Regions from separate parts of the Mesorhizobium sp. WSM4814 genome, predicted to be linked through region 3. Evidence: predicted binding sites of a transcription regulator. Region 3 holds the regulator's gene; each other region holds the start of a gene.
The links. Region 3 encodes PhoB, which activates phosphate uptake and scavenging genes when phosphate is short. Its sites were predicted from a motif close to TGTCATNNANCTGTCAT; they were not measured.
Positions count from the first base shown of each region.

Region 1: the regulator PhoB is predicted to act here: its motif matches at 753-769, upstream of phnF (phosphonate metabolism transcriptional regulator PhnF).
Region 2: the regulator PhoB is predicted to act here: its motif matches at 1,711-1,727, upstream of ugpB (sn-glycerol-3-phosphate ABC transporter substrate-binding protein UgpB).
Region 4: the regulator PhoB is predicted to act here: its motif matches at 1,782-1,798, upstream of phnF (phosphonate metabolism transcriptional regulator PhnF).

Region 1 is NZ_JBVVQT010000006.1:11,875-14,962, reverse strand. It holds gene AC0L2V_RS12060 (ABC transporter substrate-binding protein) at 1-648, opposite strand, end outside; gene phnF (phosphonate metabolism transcriptional regulator PhnF) at 979-1,731, shown strand; gene AC0L2V_RS12050 (hypothetical protein) at 1,757-1,939, shown strand; partial or broken gene AC0L2V_RS12045 (IS1595 family transposase) at 2,020-2,241, opposite strand; gene aepX (phosphoenolpyruvate mutase) at 2,504-3,088, shown strand, end outside.
Region 2 is NZ_JBVVQT010000014.1:36,853-39,940, forward strand. It holds gene ugpA (sn-glycerol-3-phosphate ABC transporter permease UgpA) at 1-254, opposite strand, end outside; gene ugpB (sn-glycerol-3-phosphate ABC transporter substrate-binding protein UgpB) at 338-1,648, opposite strand; gene tlpA (thiol:disulfide interchange protein TlpA) at 1,880-2,566, opposite strand; gene argH (argininosuccinate lyase) at 2,601-3,088, shown strand, end outside.
Region 3 is NZ_JBVVQT010000016.1:7,291-10,378, forward strand. It holds gene AC0L2V_RS21865 (ROK family protein) at 1-684, shown strand, start outside; gene phoB (phosphate regulon transcriptional regulator PhoB) at 805-1,494, opposite strand; gene phoU (phosphate signaling complex protein PhoU) at 1,511-2,218, opposite strand; gene pstB (phosphate ABC transporter ATP-binding protein PstB) at 2,254-3,069, opposite strand; gene pstA (phosphate ABC transporter permease PstA) at 3,082-3,088, opposite strand, start outside.
Region 4 is NZ_JBVVQT010000027.1:49,579-52,666, reverse strand. It holds gene AC0L2V_RS28230 (zinc-binding alcohol dehydrogenase family protein) at 1-998, shown strand, start outside; gene phnF (phosphonate metabolism transcriptional regulator PhnF) at 1,007-1,756, opposite strand; gene phnG (phosphonate C-P lyase system protein PhnG) at 1,880-2,344, shown strand; gene phnH (phosphonate C-P lyase system protein PhnH) at 2,344-2,955, shown strand; gene AC0L2V_RS28210 (carbon-phosphorus lyase complex subunit) at 2,957-3,088, shown strand, end outside.

The DNA.
Region 1 (3,088 bases), on a different contig from region 3:
ATCGAACTTCTTTATAACGGTCGCGCCGCCGACCTCGTGGCTGACGAGCGCGTAGGGGCCCGAGCCCGCATCGAGCTTCGTGAAATCATTATAGGTCGGAGCCTGCTTCATAGCCGTTTCGGAAATGATCTGGGCCGGGAAGGTGGCGAAGCGATCGAGCGCGATTGGATCAACGGCCTTCATGTGGACGCGGACCGTCATGTCGTCAACCGCCTCGATCCTGTCGATGCCGCCGAGAAACTCCTCCGATTCGGTCGGCACGCTTTTGTCGCGCCCCAATCGCACATCCGCGAACGTCGCGATGACATCGTTGGCGTCGAAGGTGTCGCCGTTGTGGAAGATGACCCCCGGCCTCAGCTTAAACTCGAGCGTCTTGGGATCGAGGACCTTCCACTCGGTCGCCAGTCCCGGCACCATCTTTCCGCCATTGCGGTAGTCGAATCTGACAAGCGTGTCATAAAGCGAAAGCACCACCCGCAGATTGGGGTTGGAGTTTTCAGTCGCCGGATCTAGATTGTCCGGGTTCTTCGGAACGGCGATCGTCAAGTCACGCGCATAGACTGGCGCGTTACCGGACAAGATGGCGACGCCGGCGCTTAGTACCGCAATCAGTACCAAGCTTTTGGGTTTCAATCTGCTCTGGTTCATTCGGCTCTCCGGGATCCTTGTGGCGGTGCAGCGCCGACGGTGCTTGAGGTCGCGCTTCCCGCGGGCCGCTTGTCTGTGAGGCAGGCGAAACATGCCTCACTTTCACGACATTCGGATGACAATAATAAATTCGAATATCAGCGGAGGATCAGGGCACCAGTTTCAGCGCGCGCCCGAGGTTTGGCTTTGTAAACCAGCGCGCTCGCGGATCAAATAGCACGTTGCTACGTCAGCAGCGGACATTGCCAATGAAGACGTCGCTGCTTATACTTATTCGAATATCTTGGTCGATCGTCGACCGCACGGGACAAGCAACGGAATGAAGCGACAATGCCGAAGAAACTGATGCACGGCCAGTGGCAAGACGTCGAAGAGGAACTCGCCGCCGACATCACTGCAGGGCGGTTCGCCAAAGGGGCGCCGCTTCCCAAGGAAGCGGAACTGATGGGACGCTTTGGCGTCGGGCGACATAGCGTGCGACGTGCGATCGCTCAGCTTCAGAATCGCGGGCTTGTCCAAGTCGAGCATGGGAAAGGGACGTTTGTTCGCGACGGGCGCCTGAACTACCGGCTCTCCGAGCGAACCCGTTTTTCCCAAAACCTCCTCGATCAGGGGCGTGAGCCGTTTGGCAAAGCGATCAAGGAGCGTGTGATCGAGGCTCCTCGGCGAGTCGCCGAGGCGCTAAGGCTTCCGCTCGACGAGCAGGTCTACCATATCGTTCGCCTCGAATACGCCGATGAGGAGCCGGTCAATTTTTCGAACGCATTTTTTCCAGTTCGCCGCTTTCCGGGCTTCGATAAGGCGAGACGCGAAGGACAAACTGTCAGCAGCATTCTAGCCGATTACGGCGTTACCGACTACATTCGTCTGCGTACTGACTTTATTGTGCGCCTGCCGACTAAAGAAGAAGCGCGTCAGTTGATGCAGGCCGAAACGCAGCCGATCCTGCTTCAGAAAAAGGTCGACGTGGATATGAAGGGCACGCCAGTTTCATTTTCGGAGTCCGTGTGGGCAGGAGAGCGTGTCCAGTTCTCGATCGACAACACCAGTCAGTTGCTCAACGCCTTGGCTCAGAATTCGTAAGGGCGTGAGTCGATGGTCAACTTCAATGAAAGAACGCAAGGGCACACCCGCTTCGTCCTGTTGCGCCCAGCCGGATGAACCAGACCTGGAGATCGTCCCGGTCCTGCGCGCGATGTTCGAAACCCTGCTTGAACTGCCTGCTCCCGGCCAGGCCGACCTCGCACGCTCGAGACGCTCGACCGGCAAGGCTATAATGTCGTGCCACTGACAACGGCCGAAATTGAAACGACATGGGCCTCTCCTGCATGTCGCTGCGGCGATGCCGCAACATAGGCGTGAAGTCATCCGACGCATGGCCTCGCGAATGCGGTGCGACAGGAGCCAGGCCGTCTTGTAGGTGCATTCCAGAACGCGGTGCAGCTGGTGCGAGGAAATGCCCTTCTTTGACGGGCACATAAGGTGGATGGCCTGCAACCACTTGTGCAGGGGCAGAAGGCTTTCCTCAAAGATCGTGCCCATGCGAACCGTGAACTGGGCACGGCAGGCCGAGCACTTATAGAGGCCGTGACGCGCCGTGTGGGTTCTTCTTCGAAGGCTTGGAGCGACACTACTGCCGGCTTTGTCGAATGAGCGACACGGGTTGTTCGGCTTGGCTCCTCCTCCCACCACCATTCAAGTCATTGAATAATATCGAGAACACTTTTTCTGAGACTTTTCCTGCGCAGTTGGCACGAGGTGTGAAGCTTCCTTCTAGAAAGGCGGCAGGAACTGCGGACCGATTTCATGTTCGTGGTTAATGTCGCGATCGAGAGGACGAAGGGAGGAAAGCAGCATGGCAGATCTGCGGCGAGTGCGTATACCGTCCGAAAATGGGCGTCACGTGCGGAATCCGGGTCGCAATGCAAGCGAACGCATAACTCCGCTTCGTGACCTCATTTGCATCCGTGACAGACCGTCATTCCTTATGGAAGCTCATGACGCGCTCTCCGCGGCGATCGCGCAGCGGTCAGGTTTCAAGGCGCTTTGGGCGTCCGGCCTCTCGATCTCCTCCAGCCTCGGGTACCGTGATGCGAACGAGGCCTCTTGGACCGAGGTGGTCGACGTGGTGGAACGGATGGCGGACGCAGCGGAAATTCCAATCCTCGTCGACGGAGAGAGCGGATTCGGCAATTTCAACAATGCGCGTCTGGTCGCTCGCAAGTTGCGGCAGCACGGCGCGAGTGGCGTTTGCCTCGAAGACAAGGCGTTCCCGAAGATGAACTCCTTCGTAGGCGATCGCCATCCACTGGCGGACATCGGCGAGTTCTGCGGTCGCCTGAAGGCCGTCAAGGACCAAGTTCCGGATCCGGAGTTCGTTCTCGTCGCTCGAACCGAGGCGCTGATCGCCGGACACAGTCAGCAGGAGGCGCTTGCACGA
Region 2 (3,088 bases), on a different contig from region 3:
GCGACGATCGCGGTCGCAAGCGAGAACACCACGGTGACCTTGATCGAATTGAGGTAGGCCGGATCGGCCAGCACCTTGCGGAAATTGGCAAACCAGACGAACCTGGTCCTCAGCCCGAACGGATCCTGCCTGAGCATCGACTGGTAAAGCGCCTGACCAGCCGGCCAGTAGAAGAAAACCAGTGTTATGGCGAGTTGCGGCGCCACCAGCAGGTAGGGCAGGATCTTATTGGGAAAGACGACGCGGGGAGACAGGCTGATTTCCTTCGCTATCTCGGGGACGCCCACGCGAGCTCGCGTGGGCGATATTCAAACAGACACCAACCGAGATAATCCCGTCAGTTCTCCAGCGCTTCCTTGATTGCGGCGTTGCCGCGCGTGACCGCGTTATCAAGCGCCTGCTGAGCGGTTTGCTGGCCGGCCAGCATCTTCTCGAACTCCTCGTTCTGGATATCGCGCACCTGCGGCAGGTTCGGCAGGCGTACGCCCTTCGAGTTGTCGGTCGGCGCCTTGCCCGTCATCTGCAGGATGGGTGTCTCACGGCCGGGGTTCTTGTCATAGAAGCCCGATTTCTTGGTCGCCTCGTAGGCAGCGAGCGTCACCGGCAGGTATCCCGACTTCTGGTGCAGATATTCCTGCACATCGGTCTTGGACAGGTAGGCGAAGAATGCCGCAACGCCCTTGTATTGCTCGTCCGACTTGGCGCCGAACACCCACAGGCTGGCGCCGCCCGGCGTGGTGTTCTGCGGTGCGCCCTTGGCGTCGCTGTCGTAGGGAAGCTGGCCGATGCCATAGTTCATGCCGGACTTGACGATGTCGCCGAGGCCGCCCGACGATTCGGTGAAGATGCCGCATTCGCCGGCGAGGAAGATCTGCTTGGCTTCGGAGGTACGCCCGCCATATTTGAAGGTGCCGTCCTTGGCGAGGTCTGCGAGCGCCTGGAAGTGGTTGACGAAAATCGGCGCGTTGATCTTGAGTTCGACATCACCGCCGGCCAGACCGTTCTGCTGGGTCGCCCACGACACATCATTCCACGCCGCAAAATTCTCCAGATGGATCCAGGTCAGCCAGGTCGAGGTATAGCCACAAGGGGCGGCGCCGCTCGTCTTGATCTTCTTGGCGGCTTCCCACACCTCGTTCCAGGTCTTCGGCGGGTTGTTCACGTCGAGGCCGGCCTTCTGGAAGATATCCTTGTTGTAATAGAGGATCGGCGAGGAGGAGTTGTAGGGGAAGGACAGCATGGTGCCGTCCGGCTTCGAATAATAGCCGACGATACCGGGCAGATACTGGCTCTTGTCGAAGGTCATACCGGCACCGGTCATCACCTCGGCAACCGGCTTGATCGCACCCTCGGCCGCCATCATCACGCCGGTGCCGACGTCGAACACCTGGAGGATGTCGGGCGCCTGTCCGGCGCGGAAAGCGGCGATGCCGGCGTTCAGCGTCTCCGGATAGGTGCCCTTGAACACCGGAACCAGTTCATAGTCGCTCTGGCTGGCGTTGAAATCCTTGGAGATCTTGCCGACGACCTCGGCGTTGGCGCCGGTCATGGCGTGCCACCAGCTGATCTGCGTGACGGCGAAGGCGGAGGTGGTGGAAAGCAGGGTCAAGGTGGCGGCGACACCGGCCGCGAAGCCGAAGAACTTCATGTTTCATCTCCCGTTTGTCATTGGCGAAAGGGGCACTCTCGCAAAGCCAATATGTGCCGCCCGTGACAATTGGACAACGGTTTTGTTGCGGACCGATGAACTTGATTTCCACTTAAAGTAGCGCACGCTTCCGAACAGGAGCCGGTGGAAAGGAATTGCCAAGCCGGCTTACGAACAAAACGGCAATAATCGCCGGCGCCTAAAAGCGCGTCGCACTTTGCGCGACATGCATTAGTCCGACTTGCCGAGCGCCGTCTCGACCAGCCGCTTGGCGTCCGGGCTCGACCATTCTGCCGGGCCGTTCATGTGGGCAATCAGGCAGCCTTCACCGTCGATCAGCATGGTGACCGGCAGGCCGAGCGCCAGACCGCGTGTCTTGAGATCGTTGAACAGCGCCATCGTCGAATCGCGGTAGTAGTCGAGCGCCTTGACGCCGGTCTCCTCGAGGAACTTCTTCGGCTTGCTGTCGTCGCCGGCATCGACATTGACCGCGACGACCTCGAAAGCATCGCTGCCCATTTCGTTCTGCAGCGCGTCGAGCGCCGGCATTTCGGCGCGGCAGGGCGCGCACCATGTCGCCCACAGATTGAGCAGCACCGTCTTGCCGGCATGGTCGGCGAGCGTCATCGGCTTGCCGTCGGGGCTGTTGAAGGCAAGGCCCTTCAGCGATTGCGGCGGATCGGCCGGCAAAAGTGCTGCAACCTGGCCGGTGGCGGCCGCCGCGACTGTCTTGGCGCGCTCGGCCTTGGCGGCGCAGGCAACATCGTCCTTGCTGTCGCCAACGGCGACTTGAGCGGGGGCGTTGTTGCCAGAACCGCTTTCGCTGACATATACCGCGACCGCGCCGGCAAGCACGCCTGCCACCAAAGCGGCGAGGATGAGGCGCGGGGCCGGGAAAAATCGATTGCCGTCTGCCATTTTTAAAACTGCTCCGGAAGCACGGGTTATAGCGATGAGCGACAAGAAGGCCAGCAACCAGATGTGGGGCGGACGTTTTGCCTCGGGTCCGGCCGCGATCATGGAAGCGATCAACGCGTCGATCTCGTTCGACCGCAAACTCTACGCGCAGGATATCCGAGGCTCGATCGCCCACAGCGAGATGCTGGCGCAAACCGGCATTATTTCGGCGGCCGATCAAGAAGAAATCGCTCACGGGCTGAACACGATCCTGGCAGAGATCGAAGCCGGCACGTTCGAGTTCTCGACCAGGCTGGAAGACATCCACATGAATGTCGAGGCCCGCCTTGCCGAGCTGATCGGCCCGGCAGCCGGCCGCCTGCATACCGCCCGTTCGCGCAACGACCAGGTGGCGGTCGATCTCAGGCTATGGGTCAAGGACGAGTGCTTTCGCGTCGCCGAGGCGCTGAAGGGCCTGATTACGGCGTTCCTGGAGCGGGCCGAGGAGCATGCGGCAACGGTAATGCCGGGCTTCACCCACAT
Region 3 (3,088 bases):
CCGGCCATCATGGAGAACGACTGCAACATGATGGCCGTGGCGCTGCGCTGGCGCCACCCGGATCGCTACCGCGATGACTTCATCGCCATCCTGCTCTCGCACGGCATCGGCATGGGGCTGGTGCTGAAGGGCGAGCTGTTCACCGGCACCCACTCCTCAGGCGGCGAATTCGGCCACATGATCCATCGGCCGGGTGGCGCGCTTTGCCGCTGCGGGCGGCGCGGTTGCGTCGAGGCTTATGCCGGCAACTACGCCATCTGGCGCAACGCAAGGCTGTTGAGCGAGAATGCCGAGCCGGTCGCCGATGTCAGCGACGCCGAGATGCGGGCACTGGCGGCCCGGGCGCGCGAGACGGACGGACCGGAGCGCGAAGCCTACCGCAAGGCCGGCGAGGCGCTCGGCTTCGGGCTCGGCAGCCTGTTCGCGCTGATCGATCCGGCGCCCGTGGCCATGGTCGGCGCCAGCGCTGCCGCCTTCGACCTGATCGAGCCGGCGCTGCGCGAGGCCATCGCCCAGACCGCCGGCGGCCAGCATTCGGGTTCGATTTCCTTCGACACCGAGCCGAACGAGTTGCCGCTGATCCGCGAAGGCTGCGCCATGCGGGCGCTAAGCTTCGTCGACCAGGAGATTTTCGCGCCGAGCATCCAGGCACGAGCCGGCTCGGTCGGAAAGAACGTGGCTTGAAGGATTCCCGGGTCGCGACTTGGGGTGTGTTGAGATTCAGGTCAGGCCGAGTCGAGAATGGTGGGTTCCGAGATCCGGAGCGGAGCGTACTTTGGGGTACGCCGGAAGCGCAGGTATCAGCTAGTCTTCCCTGATCGCATAGCCGGCGCCACGGATGGTGCGGATGACATCGGGCATGCGACCATTGTTGACCGCCTTGCGCAACCGGCCGACATGGACGTCCACCGTGCGCTCGTCGATGTAGATCGTCTCGCCCCAGACATTGTCGAGCAACTGGCTGCGCGAGAAGACCCGGCCCGGGTGCCGCATCATGAATTCGAGCAGCCGGAATTCGGTCGGCCCGAGCCGGATCTCGCTCTTCTTGCGATAGACCCGGTGCGATTCACGATCGAGCATGATGTCGCCGACCTTGAGCACGCTGGACAGCACTTCCGGCTTGGCGCGGCGCAGCAGCGCCTTGACCCTGGCCATGAATTCCGGTGTCGAGAACGGCTTGACCAGATAGTCGTCGGCTCCGGTCGAAAGGCCGCGCACCCGGTCGCTCTCCTCGCCGCGCGCGGTCAGCATGATGATCGGCAGCCGCTCGGTTTCGGGGCGCACCCGAAGCCGCCGGCAAAGCTCGATGCCGGAAACCGCCGGCACCATCCAGTCGAGCACCAAAAGATCGGGCACGTTTTCCTGCAGCCGGATTTCGGCCTCGTCGCCGCGCGTCACCACCTCGACCTGATAGCCTTCGGATTCAAGATTGTAACGGAGGAGGACGCCCAACGGCTCTTCATCCTCCACCACCATGATGCGCGGCGCGATCATCGGCCGGTCACTCCTGTCATGTCGCCGGCGCCGACATCGTCGTTTCGTCGAGCTTCGGGCGGTCCGCCGGCAATTGCTGCCCGGTCACGACAAAGTAGGCGTTTTCGGCGATGTTGGTGACGTGATCGCCGATACGCTCGAGATTCTTGGCGCAGAACAGAAGGTGCGTGCAGGCGGTGATGTTGCGCGGATCCTCCATCATGTAGGTCAGGAGCTCGCGAAAAACCGCCGTGTATTTCACGTCGATCTTCTGGTCGTCGGCGCGCAGTTCCTTCAACGCGCCGGCATCGCGCGACACATAGTGCTCGACCACCCCGCGCAGCTGCACAAGAACGAGATCCGCCATCGCGTCAATACCGTGCGACAGATTACGCGGCGTCGCGCTCTGCCCGACTGCGCTGACCCGTTTGGCTATGTTCTTGGCCAGATCGCCGATGCGCTCGAGATCGCCAGCCATGCGGATTGCGCCAACCACGGCGCGCAGATCCTGCGCCATCGGCTGCCGCTTGGCGATCAGCGTGATGGCGCTGTCATCGAGTTCGCGCTGCCGCGCATCCATGATGGCGTCGTCCGAGACGACGCGCTGCGCCATCGCATTGTCCGACGCAAGCAGCGCGCGGATCGAGGCCGCTACCATTGCGGCGGCGAGCTCGTCCATGTCGCGGATCAGCCGGTCGATGTGCTCCAGTTCCTCGTCGAAAGATGCGACGGTGTGTTCACCCATGGTGCTGTCCTCGTGTTCGAAATTCGCCGGACCGCTCAGCCGAACCGGCCGGTGATGTAGTCCTGGGTGCGCTTGTCGTCGGGGTTGGTGAACATCTTGTCGGTCGCGCCCTCCTCGACCAGATAGCCGAGATGGAACATCGCCGTGCGTTGCGACACGCGCGCCGCCTGCTGCATCGAATGGGTGACGATGACGATCGTATAGTTCTGGCGCAGTTCGTCGATCAGTTCCTCGACGCGGGCGGTGGCGATAGGATCGAGCGCCGAACAGGGCTCGTCCATCAGGATCACTTCCGGCGACACGGCGATGGCGCGCGCAATGCACAGGCGCTGCTGCTGTCCGCCGGACAGGCCGGTACCCGACTCGAGCAGGCGATCCTTGACCTCGTTGAACAGGCCGGCCTTCTTCAGGCTCGATTCGACGATGCCGTCCAACTCGGCCTTGCTCCTGGCCAGGCCGTGGATGCGCGGACCGTAGGCGACGTTTTCGTAGATCGACTTCGGAAACGGGTTCGGCTTCTGGAACACCATGCCGACGCGAGCTCGCAGCTCGACGACATCGATTTTCGGGTCGTAGACATCCTCGCCGTCGAGCGTGATCTTGCCGCTCACCCGCGCGATATCGATCGTGTCGTTCATTCGGTTCAGGCAACGCAGGAACGTCGACTTGCCGCAGCCCGATGGGCCGATCAACGCCGTCACCTGATGCTCGCGGACATCGAGATCGACGTCGAACAGTGCTCGCTTCTCGCCGTAGTGAACGGAGACCTTTTCGCCCTTCATCTTGATCGAAGGGGCGTTGGTTGCGCTGCTCAGTTTCTGCTCGACGCCGGCTTCCGTCATGATGTTCATATCCTCTACTCCTTACCAG
Region 4 (3,088 bases), on a different contig from region 3:
GTTCGCCCGGCGATCTTGTTGTGGAAGACCGCCCGGCGCCGAGCACACCACCGCCGGGCTGGGCGCTGGTCGCGGTCAGTCATGTCGGCATCTGCGGCACCGACTATCACATCTTCGAGGGCAAGCATCCGTTCCTCGCCTATCCCCGCGTCATGGGTCACGAGGTCTCCGGCACCGTGATCGAGGCCGGCGAAGGCGTCGATCTGGCCGTCGGTGAGCCGGTGATCATCAATCCCTATCTCGCTTGCGGCAAATGCATCGCCTGCCGGCAAGGCAAGCCGAATTGCTGCGTCGGGATCGAAGTGCTCGGCGTCCACCGCGACGGCGCCATGTGCGAACGGATCCTGGTGCCGGCGCAAAATCTTTATCCGGCCAACGGCCTGTCGCTGGCCGATGCCGCCGCCGTCGAATTCCTGGCGATCGGGGCGCATGCCGTGCGGCGCTCGCTGGCTGATCCCGGCGCGCGCGCGCTGGTCATCGGCGCCGGGCCGATCGGCCTCGGCACAGCGCTGTTTGCCCGCATCGCCGGCCTCGACGTAACGTTGCTCGACATGAGTGCGGAGAGGCTGGGTTTTGCTGCAAGCGAACTCGGCTTCGCCACCCTCGACGGTTCGCGGCAGTCTGCGACCGATCTGGTGCGCGAGGCGACCAACGGCGAAGGTTTTGACGTGATTTTCGATGCCACCGGCAACACCCAGTCCGTGCAGTCAGCCTTCGCCCATGTCGCGCATGGCGGGACGCTGGTCCTGGTCAGCGTCGTCAAGGATGACATCGTCTTTTCCGATCCCGAATTCCACAAGCGTGAGATGACGCTGATCGGCAGCCGCAACGCGCTGCGCGCCGACTTCGACCATGTCGCCGCCTCGATCCGCGACGGTGCTGTGCCGCTGGCAAAGCTCGTCACCCATCGCACGACGCTTGGCGACACGCCGCGCGACCTCGCCCGCTGGGCGCACGAGAAATCGGGCCTGATCAAGGCTGTCATCCAGGTCGGATAAGACCGGACCTAAAGCGCCGATATCTTGAGCTCGACGCGCTCGGCCGGAAACCGCGTTTCGGCGAACTGGATCGGCTGGCCGTCCGGCGTGACGTTGACGGCGACCGTTACCAGCACGATGGCGCCGGGCTGCAGATCGAGATCGGCAAGGTCGGCGGCGTCCGCGTGGCGGGCCGACAGCACCGTCGATTGCCTGAGATAGTCACCGATGCCGAAACGCTGGAATGAGGCGGTCACCGATCCGGTTTCAGCCATGGCGGCATCGATGCCGGCGAAGCGAGCCGCATCGAACCAGCCGGTGGCACGCGAGACCGGTTGTCCATCGGCTTCGCCGCGTGTCTCGAGGCGAATTACATCAGAACCCCGGGCAAGCCCCAGCCCTTCGGCGACGCGCCGGCTCGCCGGCTCGACCGCCGATTCGAGCAGCACGCTGCGGCGCTCCGACGCCTGCCCTTGCAAGCCCTCCGAAAAACGGGTGCGCGCTCCGATCGGATAGGACAGGCGCTTGCGCGACAGCACAAAAGTGCCGCGCCCCTGTTCGGCCCTGAGCACGCCATCCTGCACCAGTGCGGCGATGGCGCTGCGCACCGTATGGCGGTTGACGCCATAGCGCTCGGCCAGTGCAACTTCCGGTGGCAACGCAGCATTCTCGGCAAAGTCGCCGACGGCGATCGACTGCAGGATCTGGTCGGCGATCTGCCGCCACAGCGCGACGCCGCTGCGCCGCTCCAAGCTGCTGGCCATCTGCTGACCGATCATCTCTTTGCCCCGATCTTTTTCGCGCTGTCATCCATCCGTCATGGACACGCTTTAGAAAATAGTTATAATTTGTATAATTGTCTATATCAATAGACGAATTTTCGATGCAAGGGAATGTTAACCATGCGAGGACAGGAAGCGCGCGATCAGCAGCTTGAGCGCAAGGCCGTCATGGCGACGTTGGCGCAATCGACCGGCGACGATATCGTCCGCCTCTGGAACGAAGCCGGCCTGCCTTCGGAAGCAGAGCTCCTGCGCGGCCCCGAAACCGGCCTGGTCACCGTGCGTGGCCGCATCGGCGGCGGCGGCGCGCCGTTCAACGTCGGCGAGGCGACAGTCACCCGCGCGACGGTGCGGCTTGCCTCGGGAGAAGTCGGCCACTGCTACGCGCTGGGCCGTGACAAGCAGAAAGCAAAACTGGCGGCGATCGCCGACGCGCTCTGGCAGGATCCCACCCGCCGCAACGAGGTCGAAACCAAACTCATTGCGCCGCTGCAGGCCGCACTGGCCAGCCGACGTGAGCGGCGGCGCGCCGAGACGGCGGCAACGAAGGTCGATTTCTTCACGATGGTACGCGGAGAAGACTGATGGATATCGCAACCCAGGCGATCGAGGGCGGCTTTGCCGATCCGGTGTTCGACGCCCAGACGGTGTTCCGCGCCGTGATGGACGCAATGGCGCGGCCGGGCACCCTGCAGCCTCTGCCGGTCTTTGCCCGCCCGCCGGCGCCGCTGTCGGCCACCGCAGGCGCCATCGCGCTGGCGCTGTGCGACAACGACACGCCGCTCTGGCTCGACCTCGTCTTGCAGGCCCCGGCAGCGGTGAAATCCTGGCTCGGCTTCCACACCGGCGCGCCACTAGCCCACACGCCAGCCGATGCGCATTTCGCGCTGATCGCCACGCCGGCCGAGATGATGGCGCTCGACGGCTTTTCACAAGGCACCCAGGACTATCCCGACCGCTCGACGACGCTGATCCTGCAGGTCAGCGATCTTGTCTCAGGCGCCCCGCTGCTGCTCGAAGGTCCCGGCATCGAAACAACCGCGACAATCGCGCCGGCGCAGATGCCGCGCCACTTCGTCGAACAATGGAAGCAGAACAATCAGCGTTTCCCCCGTGGTGTCGACATTATCCTCGCCACCCCGGAAGGCGTTGCCTGCCTGCCGCGCACGACGCGCATCAAGACGATGGAGGCGTGATATGTATGTCGCGGTAAAAGGCGGTGAAGCGGCCATTGCCAACGCCCACGCCCTGCTCGCCGACCGCCGCCGCGGCGACCGTTCCGTGCCGGCGCTGCGCCTCGACCAGATCGTCGAGCAGCTGGCGCTCGGC